DNA from 3 places in the Microbulbifer sp. CNSA002 genome. Region 2 is predicted to be linked to each of the others. Evidence: predicted binding sites of a transcription regulator. Region 2 holds the regulator's gene; each other region holds the start of a gene.
What was found. The regulator sigma-54, encoded in region 2, starts transcription at its own class of promoters, with help from an activator protein. The targets are predictions, from matches to a motif close to TGGCACANNNNTTGCNNT.
Positions count from the first base shown of each region.

Region 1 (5,393 bases), 920 kb from region 2:
GAGGGTAGCTGTCGAGGTAAAGCGATCGGCTGGATGTTGATCGGTGCCAACTCAACTTCCTCCAAGTTTCCATTTGGAGGTGGCGTGTCACTAAAGGTTACCTGACCATCGGGACCCACTATCTTGTATATGGCCCCAGTCTCTGCGAAAGCCACAACAGCTACTATGGGCAAAGCCAATAAAACAGCTTTCAGTAGTTTTTGAATTCCCAACATTCTATTAGCCACCCTGCGACTCCCCCCATTTCAGGTACAGGGACTTTCATACTTTTGGCGCCATTTATTGCTGCTGCAGACCACAGAGCCCTCAAGTCCCGGCTGACAGTGTACTCGCAATAAAAAAGCCCGCACCAGGGTGGCGCGGGCTTTTCGAGAACGGCTCGACGGCATCACGGTGATGCCGGTCGCCATTACACGGAGTAGTACATATCGAACTCGACCGGGTGAGTGGTCATGTTCAGACGCTCTACTTCTTCACGCTTCAGCTCGATGTAGGCATCGATAGCATCGTTAGTGAATACACCACCGGCTGTCAGGAACTCGCGATCCTGGTCCAGAGCATCCAGGGCACCTTCCAGACTGGAAGCGACAGTCGGGTACTCAGCCAGCTCTTCCGGCGGCAGGTCGTACAGATCCTTGTCCGCAGCATCGCCAGGGTGGATCTTGTTCTTGATACCGTCGAGACCCGCCATCAGCAGCGCGGCGAAAGACAGGTACGGGTTGGCGGTCGGGTCCGGGAAGCGAGTCTCGATGCGCTTACCTTTCGGGGAGGGCACGAAAGGAATACGGATAGACGCAGAGCGGTTGCGCGCAGAGTAAGCCAGGATTACCGGCGCTTCGAAGCCAGGTACCAGACGCTTGTAAGAGTTGGTGGAAGCGTTACACAGCGCGTTCAGGGCGCGAGCGTGCTTAACGATACCGCCGATGTAGTACAGAGCAGCTTCGGACAGACCAGCGTAGGCGTCACCGGCAAACTGGTTTACGCCATCCTTGCTAAAGGACTGATGAACGTGCATACCGGAACCGTTATCGCCAACCAGCGGCTTGGGCATAAAGGTCGCGGTCTTGCCGTAGGCGTGGGCAACGTTGTGTACAGCGTACTTGAGGATCTGTACTTCGTCCGCTTTCTTGGTCAGGGTGTTGGCGGCAACGCCGATCTCACACTGGCCGGCAGTACCTACTTCGTGGTGATGCACTTCTACGCGCAGGCCCATCTGTTCCATCGCAGAACACATAGCGGCGCGAACGTCGTGCAGGGAATCCACCGGAGGAACCGGGAAGTAACCGCCTTTAACGCCGGGGCGGTGACCAATATTGCCTTCGGCAAAGTTGTGACCAGAGGACCAGGCTGCTTCTTCGGAGTTGATCTTGTAGAAGGCGCCGCCCATTTCAGCACCCCAGGTAATATCGTCGAATACGAAGAACTCGGGCTCAGGACCGAACAGAGCGGTGTCACCCAGACCAGTGGACTTCAGGTATTCCTCAGCGCGCAATGCGATGGAGCGAGGATCTCGCTCGTAACCCTGACCGGTAATTGGGTCAACGATGTTACAGCGAATGATAACAGTGCTCTCATCGGTGAAGGGGTCGAGGAAAGCGGTCTCGTCGTCCGGCATCAGGATCATGTCGGATTCGTTGATGCCCTTCCAACCGGCGATGGAAGAACCATCGAACATTTTGCCTTCTTCAAAGAACTCACCGTCAACTTCCGACGCAGGGATGGAAACGTGTTGTTCTTTACCCTTGGTATCGGTAAAGCGCAGGTCTATCCATTTCGCTTCACTTTCATTAATCAAACCGAGCGTTTTCGCTGACATTGCAGTCCTCCAGGTCTTGAAAAGTAATTGGTCGCTATGCCTTGCTGTCGCTGCCGGCATTCACTCTCTACCTGGCGTGAAATAAAGCAAGGAGTGTGCCAAATTAGGGCAATCGCCTCATAGTCCCGGTTGGCGCCGGTGCGAGCCCCAGCAAAGTGCTGACGCAGCCAGGATAGATGTATTGTGGCCGAGCAGCCACATAAATACGCACCAAAATAGAACATATTTGCTCTCGCTTCGCCCGCAAACAGTGCACAACCAACTTGGCTCCGGCTAGTTTATAATGCCGCACCTTCTATCAACATGCGGTACCCCACGGATTCCCATGCACTTTGTCGTCAAGTTTTTTCCAGAGATCACCATCAAGAGCAACCCTGTGCGCAAGCGCATGTCGCGCCAGCTCAAGGACAACCTGCAGCGCCTGCTGCGCCAGCTGGACGACCGTATCCAGGTGCGAAAGGATTGGGAAAAGATCGATGTGATCGCGCCCGATGCTGTGTCCCACCTGGGTGGACGTATCGAAGAGGTGCTCTCTCACACCCCCGGCATCGCCAACTTCTCCCGCGTGCGCCAGTTCCCCCTGGGCGACCTGCACGACATGTACGAGAAAACCCTGTCGGTATGGGGAGACGCCCTGAAGGACAAGACTTTCTGCGTCAGGGTTAAGCGCACCGGCAAACACGACTTCCAATCCCTGGATGTGGAGCAGTACGTGGGCGGCGGCCTCAACAAGAACACTGAGGCATCCGGAGTCAAACTGAAAAACCCCGACATCACCGTTAAGCTGGAGATCCGCCACGATAAGCTCAACGTGATCGAAGAGCAGCATCCCGGCCTGGGCGGCTTCCCCCTCGGAACGCAAGACCCGGTATTGTCGCTGGTATCCGGTGGCTTCGATTCTACCGTGGCCAGTTACATGACCATGAAGCGCGGTATCCGCACCCACTTCCTGTTCTTCAACCTGGGCGGACGCCAGCACGAGCTGGGCGTGAAAGAAGTCGCCTACTACCTGTGGAACAAATACGGTGCTTCCCATCGGGTGCGCTTTATCACTGTGCCGTTTGACGAAGTCGTGGCAGAGATTCTCGAGCGGGTCGACGACTCCCATATGGGCGTCATTTTGAAACGCATGATGCTGCGCGCCGCCGATGTGATCGCCAAGGAGCTGGAGGTGGACGCCGTAGTCACCGGTGAAGCCATCGCCCAGGTTTCCAGCCAGACCCTGAAAAATCTGTCGGTGATCGACAGTGTTACCAATACCCTGGTATTGCGCCCACTGATCACCACCGACAAGACCGATATTATCCGTACCTCCCGGGCCATCGGCACTGAAGAGTTCGCCGCCAATATGCCGGAGTACTGCGGCGTTATCTCGGTTAAACCCACCACCCGCGCCAAAATTGAAAAGGTGGAGTCCGAGGAAAACCGCTTCGATTTCACCGTCCTCGATCGCGCTATCAGCAATCGGGTGATGCAAAATATTGATCAGGTGATCGAAGAAGTCGATGGCGAAGCACCGGATGTGGAGATCCGCGAGGAGCCGGGCAGCGCAGTGGTTATCGATATCCGCCACCCGGATGAAGAGGAGCTGGACCCGTTGGAGCTAGGCTGTGAGGTGCAGACTATTCCTTTCTACCGTCTCAACAACAGCTTTGCCCACCTGGACCAGGAGCGTGAGTACCTCCTGTATTGCTCCAAAGGCGTTATGAGCCGCCTGCACGCCTCACACCTGTTGGACGAAGGTTTTCGCAATGTGGGCGTGCTGCGCCCGCTGATTCCCCACAGACCGGAAACCATTAAGAAGTAACTTCTGCTCAAGGCGCGGGCAACCACCGCCCGCGCGGGTTTTAAAGCAATCACCCCCCCGGGGCGGTGATTTTTTACTCAAAATCACTCCCAATTGTCATGCGGCCCCCCTATAATCGCCGCCTTTGGCCGGAATGCTGCTGTAGAAACCCCGCAGGCCCCCGCCCCGACTTACCAAGATTTAACGCCCAGAGGCCCCCAGTGATAGAGAATCTGCGCAATATTGCGATTATCGCCCACGTAGACCATGGCAAAACCACCCTTGTGGACAAGCTGTTGTCCCAGTCCGGCACTCTCGACCGCCGCGACGAAGGCGCCGAGCGCGTCATGGACTCCAACGATCAAGAGCGTGAGCGTGGCATCACCATCCTGGCGAAAAACACCGCTATCCGCTGGAATGACTACCGCATCAATATTGTCGACACCCCAGGGCACGCCGACTTCGGCGGCGAGGTAGAGCGCGTACTGTCCATGGTGGATTCAGTTCTGCTGCTCGTAGACGCAGTAGATGGCCCCATGCCGCAGACCCGCTTCGTAACCCAGAAGGCGTTTGAGCAGGGCCTCAACCCGATCGTGGTGATTAACAAGATCGACCGCCCAGGCGCGCGCCCCGACTGGGTAATGGACCAGGTATTCGACCTGTTCGACAGCCTCGGCGCCACCGACGAGCAGTTGGACTTCCCGGTTGTCTACGCCTCCGCCCTGAACGGCATCGCCGGTCTCGACGACACCGACCTGGCCGACGATATGACGCCGCTGTTCCAGATGATTGTGGACAAGGTTGAGCCCCCGAAAGTTGACCCCACCGGCGCTTTCCAGATGCAGGTTTCCGCTCTGGACTACTCCAGCTACGTAGGCGTAATCGGCGTTGGCCGTATCACTCGCGGTACCCTGAAGCCGAACCAGCAAGTGGTGGTTCTCGATCGCGAGGGCAACTCGCGCAAAGCCAAGGTCCTGCAGGTTATGGGTTACCTCGGCCTGGAGCGAGTGGAAGTGGAGCAGGCCAGTGCTGGCGATATCGTGTGTATCACCGGTGTGGGTGAGCTAAATATCTCCGATACCCTGTGCGACCTGGATACTCCAGAAGCCCTGCCCGCCCTGAGCGTGGACGAGCCCACCGTGAGCATGACCTTCCAGGTCAATGACTCCCCCTTTGCCGGCCAGGATGGCAAGTTCGTTACCTCGCGCAACATCAAAGAGCGCCTTGACCAGGAGCTGATTCACAACGTGGCCCTGCGTGTAGAACAAGGCGACTCTCCTGATAAGTTCAAGGTTTCCGGCCGTGGCGAATTGCACTTGTCTGTCCTGATCGAATCCATGCGCCGAGAAGGTTTCGAGCTGGGCGTTTCCCGCCCCGAAGTGGTGCAGAGAGAGGTCGACGGAGAGATCCACGAGCCTTATGAAGAAGTGGTTATCGATGTTGAGGAACCCCATCAGGGGCCCATTATGGAAGAGCTGGGCCTGCGCAAGGCCGATCTCACCAATATGGAGCCCGATGGCAAAGGTCGCGTGCGCCTAACCTTTATCGTGCCCTCGCGCGGCATGATCGGCTTCCGCTCCCAATTCCTTACCATCACCAGTGGTTCTGGCATTATGACCAGTATCTTCGACCACTACGGTCCGGTGAAGCAGGGTGAAGTGGCCAAGCGCATCAACGGTGTACTGGTTTCCATGGTCAAGGGCAAAACCCTCGCCTATGGTCTGTTCGCACTACAAGATCGTGGTCGCCTGTTCCTGGGCCATGGCGAAGAGGTCTACGAAGGCCAAATCG
Region 1 covers NZ_CP172449.1:5,004,661-5,010,053, forward strand. The annotation lists gene ACG1BZ_RS22105 (DUF4124 domain-containing protein) at 1-227, opposite strand, end outside; gene glnA (glutamate--ammonia ligase) at 410-1,816, opposite strand; gene thiI (tRNA uracil 4-sulfurtransferase ThiI) at 2,142-3,623, shown strand; gene typA (translational GTPase TypA) at 3,824-5,393, shown strand, end outside.
Region 1: a site for sigma-54 is predicted at 1,900-1,917, ahead of glnA (glutamate--ammonia ligase). Genes of this name have one in related genera too.

Region 2 (5,393 bases):
GCCTCTCATACTGGTCATTCTACTTATAAGTGCCGGACTCTGGTTCTCTGAGAGTCCTCCAGAGCAATTCTTAAGCAAAAGACCAACCCCTCAACAACAAAATCGGGCAGCGGACCTTATTATCAAAGGGGCTGAAACCCGCCATTTTGACCAGGCAGGCAACCTAGCTTATCGAGTGGATGCAGAACAAATCACCTACTTTCAATTCAAGCGCCGTGACAGAGCCAATCTTCAAAAACCGCGCATGATGTTCTATACGGATGACCAGCCCAAGTGGGCCACCAGGTCCAGGCAAGGCATCGCTTTCAATCGCGGAGAACGCATCGTTCTCAGCGGTGCAGTTCAAATTGATGAACTCCCCACCCCTGATGGCATCCAACTGAAGACGTCACGTATTACGATCTTCCCTGACAGGGAATTCGCCGAAACCGACAAAGTTGTTACTATTAGCTCTGGCCCTAACCACACCAAAGGGAAGGGCATGCGCGCCTACCTGAAAGAAAACCGGATGGAAATTCTATCCGACGTGAAGAGCAGCTATGACACCCAATAACCGCTATCCCTCAATATTTAAGGCCGTTACTGCAATTGCGCTGGCAGCTATTGCCACTGCAGCACAGGCTTTACCCGACGACAGAACCCAGAGAATCTCTGTGGGCTCGGAATCTATGTCAGCCGACCGCGCCAATAACTTAGTGGTATATAGTGACAACGTGGTCATCACACAGGGCTCCCTCCAAATCAAGGCAGATCGCGTGGAAGTGTACTTCACGGCCAGCGATGAAATCAGCCGGGTGATTGCTGTGGGCCGCCCCGCGCACTTCCAACAAAAGATATTGGAGAGCGAAGAGCCTGTAAAAGCCCGTGCTGAGCGCATCGAGTATGTCATCAGCTCTGAAGAACTGCAGCTCACAGGGCAAGCTTATATCGATCGCGATGGCAACACCCTAACTGCGGAGAAAATCGACTACGATCTCGCAACTGAGCAAATGAGCGCTCGCAGTCAGCCTGGCCAAGGCAGAGTTGAGATGATCTGGAAACCTGAGAGCACCGAAACCAGCGAGCCTGCTGAAGCTAATACCGACACAGACCAGTAATTCATCCAAATTTCAGTGCCTGCAAAACAGCGCTACTTACAATGATGTAATCCGCTACCCCTCTCGGCCGCGGTTAGATTTCAGGACTCATTATGCCAACGCTACAAGCGTTACACCTCGCCAAACAATATAAAAAAAGAAAAGTTGTCCAAGATGTCTCTGTCAGCGTCTCAAGTGGGCAGGTCGTTGGCTTACTTGGCCCCAATGGAGCCGGGAAAACCACCTGCTTCTATATGATCGCAGGGCTGGTGCAGGCCGATGCCGGGCAAGTCCTAATCGACAACGAAGATATTACCCGCCTATCAATGCACGGGCGCGCCCGCAAGGGAATCGGTTACCTGCCCCAGGAAGCCTCTGTTTTTCGACGCCTGTCAGTGCGTGACAATATTCTCGCAATCCTCGAAACCCGAAAAGGACTCAATCGTGCAAAGCGCGAAGAGCAGGCCCAGGAGTTGCTCGAAGAGTTCAATATCACACACATTGAAAACAGCCTAGGAATGGCCCTATCCGGCGGAGAGCGGCGCAGGGTGGAGATTGCACGAGCCCTGGCTACAGACCCAAGCTTTGTCTTGCTCGATGAACCCTTTGCTGGTGTAGACCCTATTTCAGTGAACGACATCAAACACATTATTCGCCACTTGCGGGACAGGGATATCGGCGTTTTGATCACAGATCATAACGTGAGAGAAACCCTGGATATCTGTGAAACTGCTTATATCGTCAGCGAGGGGCATATTATTGCCTCAGGCACACCCGATGATGTTCTCGCTAACCAACAGGTACGCGAAGTCTATTTGGGACATGAATTCACGATTTAATGGCAAATGATGACAAGTGTAACAAAATAGGCAAAATCTCGAAAAACATATCATATCCCACATAGAAATTGACCTTCTGGCAGGCAATAGTCGGCACGCTTATTGCTTGTAATAGTTTGAGGGCCAAGGTAGTCTGCGCCATCTCGGGTTAATTTTGACGAACCCTTTGTCGCACTGGCCTGCAACTTTAAATTATGAAGCAGTCTCTCCAGCTCAAGCTCGGCGCACAGCTAACCATGACCCCCCAGTTGCAGCAGGCAATACGCCTCCTGCAGCTCTCCACACTAGATTTACAGCAAGAAGTCCAGGCAGCCCTCGACAACAATCCAATGCTGGAAGCTGAGGGTGAAGATCTGGCTCAACAAGTAACTGCCGATACTGAGAGCAACGCACAACAAGAGCCGCCAGCCGCTGCAGGGGAGGGTTTAACCCACACAGCCGCTGAGGAAAAAGAGCTTGGTGATTCTGAATGGAACCAGGATATTCCAACAGAGCTGCCGGTTGATTCTCACTGGGACGACATTTACAGCAGCTATAGTGGTCCCGCCGAGGGCGACGACCCCAATTTTGAGCGCAATTCTTCCACCGACACACTTCAAGACCACTTGCGCTGGCAATTAAACCTGACAGCACTTTCCAGTCACGATAAATGGATCGGCGAGCACCTTATTGACGCCATCGACCCAAACGGTCTCCTCAATACCACCGTTGATGATGTGGCCAACTCCCTTCAGCTCGAAGAAGATGAGGTAGTTGCAGTCCTTAAAGCTGTGCAACAATTCGAACCAGCTGGCTGTGGGGCCAGAAGCCTCCAAGAGTGCCTTCAACTCCAGCTCAAGCAGCTACCAGCGGAAACTCCGTGGCTAAACGAAGCGCAGACCATCATTGAGCGCCACTTGGAATTACTTGGAAAAAGGGATTTCAGGCAACTCACCCGACGCACACGTCTCAACGAAGCCCAGCTCGGCGAAGTAATCCGCCTTATCCAGACACTAACCCCCAATCCAGGTGAGGAGTTCAGCGGGGAACAGCCCGCATATGTCATTCCCGATATTATTGTGTCCCGCAAGGATCACCGCTGGCTGGTCGAACTCAATCCAGAAATCACTCCCAAGATCCGGATTAATGGCCACTACGCCTCCCTGGTAAAACGGGCAGACAACTCCCGAGAAAACAATTTCATGCGGGATCACTTGCAGGAGGCCCGTTGGTTCTTGAAGAGCCTGCAGAGCCGCCACGACACCCTGCTAAAGGTCGCTACGTCCATTGTGGATAAGCAGCAAGGCTTTTTTGAAGAAGGCCCAGAGGCAATGCGACCAATGGTTCTGGCAGATATTGCTGAAACCATTGGCATGCATGAATCCACCATATCCCGAGTGACCACTCAAAAATATATGCTGACTCCACGGGGAGTTTTCGAACTCAAATATTTCTTCTCAAGCCACGTCAGTACAGATTCCGGTGAGGATGCTTCATCCACCGCCATTCGAGCCCTGATTCGCAAGCTGATTGACACGGAAGTACCTCGAAAGCCGCTATCAGATAACAAGATCACTCAGGAGCTGGACAAGCAAGGCATCAAGGTTGCGCGCCGAACGGTAGCGAAATACCGTGAATCTATGGGCATCCCCTCCTCAAGTGAGAGAAAGAGGCTCATTTAAACCACAACCCAAACACAGCCAATTAACCTGACCCCTAACCCACCTCCAGTCATGCGCCACTGGCGCCTTCCGCCCCCAACCTGCAACCAAAATCCAAAATTTGAGTGTATCCTTCCATTCTGGCCCACTTCCTAGTAGGGTTGCGACCCGATAGGGGGTGAGCGCCGGCTTGTGATGCACCTTTAAGGAGAAATCCATGCAGATCAATATTAGTGGCCACCACGTCGACGTTACCTCACCTATGCGCAGCTACTGCGAAAGCAAAATGGAGAAGCTGTCCAGACATTACGACAACATCACCAACGCGCAAGTAATTTTATCTGTCGAAAAACTGATCCAAAAGGCTGAGGCGACGGTACATATAAACGGTCACGACCTCTGTGCTGGATCCGAAGACAGAGATATGTACGCGGCAATTGATGCGCTCACCGATAAGCTGGACCGCCAACTGAAAAAACACAAAGAGAAGTTGCAGAACCATCGCTGAACTATGACACTGGAAGCATTACTCTCTCCCCGCCTTAGCCTTTGCCATCTGGCGGGGAGCAGCAAAAAAAAGCTACTGCTCAATATTGCCCAGGCCATCGCCGAACAATATCCTCAACACGACTCCGATACAGTTTTTAATCAACTGATCGCCCGTGAGCGCCTTGGTTCCACCGGTATCGGCGATGGAGTTGCCATTCCCCATTGCAGGCTGCCCGGCTGTGATAGCCCCATTGGGGTTCTCTGTACCACCCAGCCCGCCATTGATTTTGACTCTGCCGACCGTCAGCCTGTCGATTTGCTATTTACTCTTCTGGTCCCCGAAGATGCTGAACAGGAACATCTGGATACACTAGCCGAAATCGCCGCTCTGTTTTCCAACAGCCTGGTTAGAGATAAGCTAAGGCAAGCACAAAGTAGTGATGAGCTATATGCCCTCGCTATTGATAGTACCGCAGCCGCCTAGAGGAGGTTTTGTTAGTAACTGAGTCTCAGAGCTGACATTCGCCTCATTGTTCAGGTAGTGCAACAAGCGAAATAATAAAAACTTGATCAAAGAAAAGGGCTCTCCATGCGCTTGGTGATAATTAGTGGACGCTCCGGCTCCGGAAAAAGTTCTGCACTGCAATTACTGGAAGATGTCGGCTTCAATTGTATCGACAACCTTCCCACCAGCCTGCTCCCGGAGCTGGTTAAGAGGGTCAAGGCACAACCGCCAAAAGAAAACACACCTCTGGCCCTGGGTGTCGATGCCCGCAATCTCTGGCAAGACATTAGACAGGCTCCCAGTGTTATTGAGTCCTTGCGCGAGGCAGGGGTTCAATGTGATGTTATCTATCTCGATGCCCGCGAACCGGTTTTAGTACAGCGATTCAGTGAGACCAGACGGAAACACCCTCTCAGCAATGATTGCACCCATTTGCTAGAAGCTCTCAACCAGGAAAAAGAGCTGCTCACCCCTATCTCAACCATCGCGGATATGGTTATTGATACCAGCACCTTGAGTTTGCACCAACTGCGCGAACTTATTAAAAATCGTGTTGTTGGTGAACAATCAAACAGCATGGCGATTCTTTTCCAGTCCTTCGGGTTCAAGTATGGGGTACCTGTGGATTCAGACTTGATTTTTGACTTGCGCTGTCTACCCAATCCCTACTGGGAACCAGCTCTAAGAGAAAAAACCGGTAAGGATATCGAGGTCGCTGAATTCTTGCGCTCTCACCCAGAGACCGCAAAGATGGAGAGTGACATCACCAACTTTTTGGAAAACTGGCTGCCCTCCTACCAGAAAAGTAATCGCAGCTACACCTGTGTCTCTATCGGCTGCACTG
Region 2 covers NZ_CP172449.1:4,082,388-4,087,780, forward strand. The annotation lists gene lptC (LPS export ABC transporter periplasmic protein LptC) at 1-553, shown strand, start outside; gene lptA (lipopolysaccharide transport periplasmic protein LptA) at 540-1,097, shown strand; gene lptB (LPS export ABC transporter ATP-binding protein) at 1,190-1,915, shown strand; gene ACG1BZ_RS18165 (RNA polymerase factor sigma-54) at 2,110-3,576, shown strand; gene hpf (ribosome hibernation-promoting factor, HPF/YfiA family) at 3,773-4,063, shown strand; gene ptsN (PTS IIA-like nitrogen regulatory protein PtsN) at 4,067-4,528, shown strand; gene rapZ (RNase adapter RapZ) at 4,634-5,393, shown strand, end outside.

Region 3 (5,393 bases), 1.3 Mb from region 2:
CCTTCTGTGCTTCTACAACCTGATTAAGGATCATTTTCATATCGCCGGGCAAAATAATATCCTTGACTCCGACACTAGTAAGCTCGATACCATATTTCACCAGCTTGTCACGGATGCCAGTCGCAATCACAATATTCAGCCTGTCCTTATCGGCCAGAAGGCTATCCAGGGTTTGGGTACCCACGGCCTCGCGCAAGTGCAGCTGCAATTCGCGATAAATAAAGCCTGTACTATCGCTGAGCTTTAGCGCTACTTTTTTTGCATCGGCAATTTTGTAAGCACCAGTCAAGTTGATACGCAGGCTGACCCGATCCTTGGTCAGAATTTCCTGGCCACTGACTTCGATGGTTTTTAACCGCAAGTCCAGTACCTTGACCTCGATAGAGCGGTTGTATTTCCAGTAGCCATAACAGCCGGGCTGTAACACCTTTTCCAACTTACCGTTGACCATTAACAGGCCCACGTGCTCATCGGGAATCTCGTTGTAGCTTACCGCCTGAAGGGCGGTGCGCATTTGTCCAGCACGTACACCTCGCCCCAGTAAGCCCAGGACTTTTTTATCGATGGCGTATTCCTCAGAAATGTCCACGATTTCCACCCGCACGGATTCACCGCCCTTCCACACAGCACGAAAAGTACCCGGTGGCAAAATATCGACCAAGTGATTATCCCGGTAAAACAATCCCACCTGATGGTCTGACAATTCATAGGATTGCAGGTATTCACCAAGGATCTCACCATAGGTGTTTAACAAAAATTTGGCTTTGATTTCACCGAATACCACATCGGTAATATCATAAGTTTCTGCCCGTACATCACCGGACAATAGGGATATACGATGGCTGCCAGGTGGCAGCACCCCTTCAAAACGGTTGCGGCGAAATAGCAACACTCGCTCGCTATCCGCAACATCCACGTTCTTCCATATTTTGAACAGAGATATCATGGTTCTTATCTTTTATTCCGTTTCCATACTGCGCTACCCCATTGGGCCGCAAGGGTGGGGCCCGTCCAGCGACAGGTGGTAAACCGTTTGTGCCGAGTTGGCCCCAGCGGCAGAGGAATTACGATTTTCTCCACTTAGCTCCCCCTGAGCCTACAGCCAAAATTCTTGGCCAGGAGACACAATCATAAATCTTGCCGCTGGATCGCACAGGGCAGACCCACGATTAACGACACAGTTGCCAGAATGCCTCCGCAGTAAATCGCTAAATCCTATTTACCGTATCAAGAGGCTATCGGACCCCAGGTAGATTTTTAATGGGGAATCGAACCCCAGGCTCTCGCCTCTTTCCAGGTCGTTTGGATAACGATGGGACTTTGACAGGAATCGAACCTGCTACCAATCGATAAGTTATCGACTGCTCTACCAAGTGAGCTACAAAGTAGGCGTTTGAACTTCTATCCCGTGGGTACACCTGCCGCCATAGGCGGTGGTGCCGGGCCGGAATTCAGAACCGGCTCCGCTGACGGGCTAAAGAACTCAAACTCGGTTGCGGCAACCCGGCGAATTCGCTCGGCGGCCTGCATACTTTAGCAATTGCCTTAGTTCGGCCGATCCCTGGCCTAAAACGCGTCAGCCTTTGACGCAAACCACTTGCTTGAGGGTGTAGACGATTTCCACCAGGTCTTTCTGTGCTGCCATAACCTTTTCGATAGGTTTGTAGGCCGATGGGGTTTCATCGATCACACCCTCGTCTTTTCGGCATTCCACATCGGCGGTGGCCGCGCGATGCTCTTCCAGGGAGACCAGCTTTTTGGCCTTGGTACGGGACATCACTCGTCCGGCCCCATGGCTACAGCTACAGAAGCTTTCTTCGTTACCCAGCCCCCGCACAATAAATGACTTGGCCCCCATACTACCGGGAATAATACCCATTTCGCCGGCACGCGCTCTTACAGCGCCTTTCCGGGTCACCAACACATCTTTGCCATAATGATGCTCGCGGGAAACGTAATTGTGGTGACAATTCACCGCTTCCATCCGTGCCTCAAAATCCATTCCCAGGGCCTGCTTCACCGCGCTAATAGTTCGCACCATCATTACTTCGCGATTGATACGGGCAAACTCCTGCGCCCACTCCACCGCCTGCACATAGTCATCAAAGTGCTCTGTACCTTCCGGGAAATAGGCCAGGTCACTGTCCGGTAAGTGGATATGCCAGCGCTCCATATCCCGCTTGGCTTTCTCAATAAAGTAAGTACCTATTCTATTTCCCACTCCCCGAGAGCCACTATGCAACATCAACCACACGCTACCCTGTTCATCCAGGCACATCTCGATAAAGTGATTGCCTGTGCCGAGTGTTCCCAGGTGATTGATATTATTAGTATTTTTTAATACTGAATGCCTCTCTTTGAGCAGTTCAAACTGGGCGGCAAGAGGCACCCAACCGGCAAGTGCATCGTCCGGTGGGTTCTCCCAAGCCCCCTTATCCCGCCCTCTCCCCCGGTGTCGTCCAGTACGGCCGTGGGGCACAGCGCGTTCGATGGCGCTGCGCACTCCAGCCAGGTTGTCCGGCAGTTGCGCCGCCGTCAGGCTGGTGCGAACCGCCATCATACCGCAGCCAATATCCACCCCTACGGCAGCGGGAATTACTGCCCCTAGAGTTGGGACCACGCTGCCAATGGTGGCGCCTTTGCCTAGATGTACATCAGGCATCGCCGCGACCCATTTATGGACGAATGGCATCTGCGAGATATTTTTGAGCTGCGCTTTGGCTTCATCTTCAAAAGGCACACCCAGGGTCCAAGACTTAATCGGTACCCCACCTGCCTGCATTACTTCATATGGCATTGGTTTCATCTTCCACCCCTTTTGAAACCGCGCTTGGTATTCATGTGTTTCATTTAGTTATTGATATAGCGAATTGGGTGCCAACTTTTGCAGACAACTGAAAAATACTTGTAACCTATTGTTTTTTAACGATTTATTTTTTATCTCAGGATTTTTTCGTAGAATTCTTGAGACAGGGGATTCATAAATATCTATCTTTTTTGATAGTTAAATCATATTTTAGATAGCATGAAGACAATCGCTATCAGTATTCTCGGTACCAGCAAGGACCGGCGCGGCAAAGGCGACAAGCGCTGGGATAAATGGCGCCCAAACATTTCCATGTGCCAGCACGATGACCTATTGATCGATCGGCTGGAGCTCCTTTTCGACAACCACTCGAGAAGCCTGGCTGACCAGGTCACAGAAGATATTGCGCGGGTCTCTCCAGAGACCGAAGTGGTCCACCACCGGGTGAACTTCAATGACCCTTGGGATTTCGAGAGTGTGTATAGCAATCTGCTGGATTTCGCCCGCGCCTATAGCTTCAAGCCGGATGACGAGCAGTACCTGGTGCATATCACCACCGGTACTCATGTAGCCCAGATCTGCTTGTACCTGTTAACAGAGGCGGGGTATTTCCCCGGGCGTCTGCTGCAAACTTCCCCGGCGCGAAAGAACAGTAGCTTGCCGGGCGAATACCAAATCATCGATTTGGACCTGTCCAAATACGACCAGATTGCCTCGCGCTTCCAGAGGGAACACCAGGAGGGCACCACCTATCTGAAGGGGGGAATCGAGACCAACAATCTCGCTTTTAACCAGATGATCGAGCAGCTGGAGCAGGTATCGATTCGCTCCGACGCCCCCATACTAATTACCGGTCCCACAGGGGCAGGTAAATCCCAGCTGGCCCAGCGTGTCTTTGAACTACGCAAGCAGCGGGGCAAGCTGGAGGGTGGCCTGGTAGCCGTTAACTGCGCCACCCTGCGCGGCGAAAATGCCATGTCCGCCCTGTTCGGCCATCGTAAAGGCGCCTATACCGGTGCCACCACCCACCGGCCGGGCTTGCTTATGGAAGCAGATAAGGGCCTGCTGTTTCTCGATGAAATCGGTGAGTTGGGATTGGATGAGCAGGCCATGTTATTGCGTGCGATTGAGCACAAACGCTTTATGCCTTTCGGCTCTGATAAGGAAGTAAGCAGTCACTTCCAGCTGATCGCCGGTACCAACCGGGATCTGGTACAGCTCTGCCAAGAAGGTAAATTTCGCGCGGACCTGCTCGCCCGTATCGATCTGTGGACCTACCGACTGCCCTCTCTACGAGAGCGTATTGAAGACCTGGAACCCAATATAGATTTTGAGCTGGAGGCTTTCTCCAGGAAATCCGGGCATCTTGTCAGCTTTAATAGAGCAGCACGGGAAAAGTACCTGAGTTTTGGGCGCTCCCGCGAGGCCAGCTGGTCTGCGAACTTTCGCGACCTTAACGCCAGTATCCTGCGTATGGGTACCCTCGCCGATGGTGGGCGTATCACGACTCAGGTAGTAGAAGAGGAAATCCATAGGTTGCGGATTAAATGGCAAAATCCAGTAACAGATTCATCACTATCCCTTGCCCGTATCGAAGCACTGTTGGGTCGTGACCACACCGAACAGATGGATTACTACGAGCAAATCAAACTAGCTGGGCTAATTCAGGTTTGTGCAGAGTCCAATTCGATGGCAGAAGCCGGACGCAAATTATTTCAAGTAAGCCGCACCTCAAAAAAATCCAATAACGACTCACACCGGGTACGCCAACTTTTAGATAAATACGGTCTTAAATTCGACCAGCTGAATAAAACATAGAGGCCACTTGGCATTATTTTTTGTTAGTCTGATTCCAAAAGCCGGATGCTGGATCATGGAATGAAATACACCTATTTAACGCCGCTTATTTTCTTTCTCAGCGCATGTGAGCCAACCCAATTCGCAGGTGGTACCGCCTTGCCAGATGGCTCTGTTTACAAAGGCGAGATGCTTAACGGTCTGTTTCATGGACGGGGTCAGCTCGAATGGCCAAATGGCAGCCATTATCGTGGCGATTTTCGAGAAGGTCGCATGACAGGTGAAGGTGAGTTAACTGGAAGTGATGGCTGTAGCTATGAAGGGGAATTCCGCAATGGAGAGCCCCACGGCAAAGGTCGCTATAGTTGCGATGAAACTGAGTGGGCGGGAGAGTTCCATGAAGGGGAGCTGCAAAGCGGTACTTTAAATTGGGATGAAGGTGGGAGTTATCATGGTGAGTTTTTAAACTTTGATCCCCACGGCGAAGGCAAACTCACTGCAGAAGATGGCAGCCTTTATCAGGGTGCCTTTGAATACGGATACTTAATACAGGGCAGCTACTCAGATAGCGATGGCTATCGCTATACCGGCAGCTTCGAGTACGGCTCCTATTCAGGCGAAGGTGAACTCACCCAGCCTGACGGCACGATTATCCGTGCCACTTTTCGCTATGGAGAAGCAGAAGGAGAAGGCGTACGAATAAGTACGAATGCTGAAGGAAACACTGTCGAGGAGTCTGCCTATTTCTCCGGGGGTACCTATTACCCCAGCGAAGACGCCTGGCGCGCAC
Region 3 covers NZ_CP172449.1:142,122-147,514, reverse strand. The annotation lists gene ACG1BZ_RS00685 (slipin family protein) at 1-946, opposite strand, end outside; tRNA gene ACG1BZ_RS00680 (tRNA-Ser) at 1,316-1,387, opposite strand; gene ACG1BZ_RS00675 (hypothetical protein) at 1,402-1,530, opposite strand; gene ACG1BZ_RS00670 (RtcB family protein) at 1,577-2,806, opposite strand; gene rtcR (RNA repair transcriptional activator RtcR) at 3,026-4,624, shown strand; gene ACG1BZ_RS00660 (C13 family peptidase) at 4,685-5,393, shown strand, end outside.
Region 3: a site for sigma-54 is predicted at 2,863-2,880, ahead of ACG1BZ_RS00670 (RtcB family protein). Genes of this name have one in related genera too.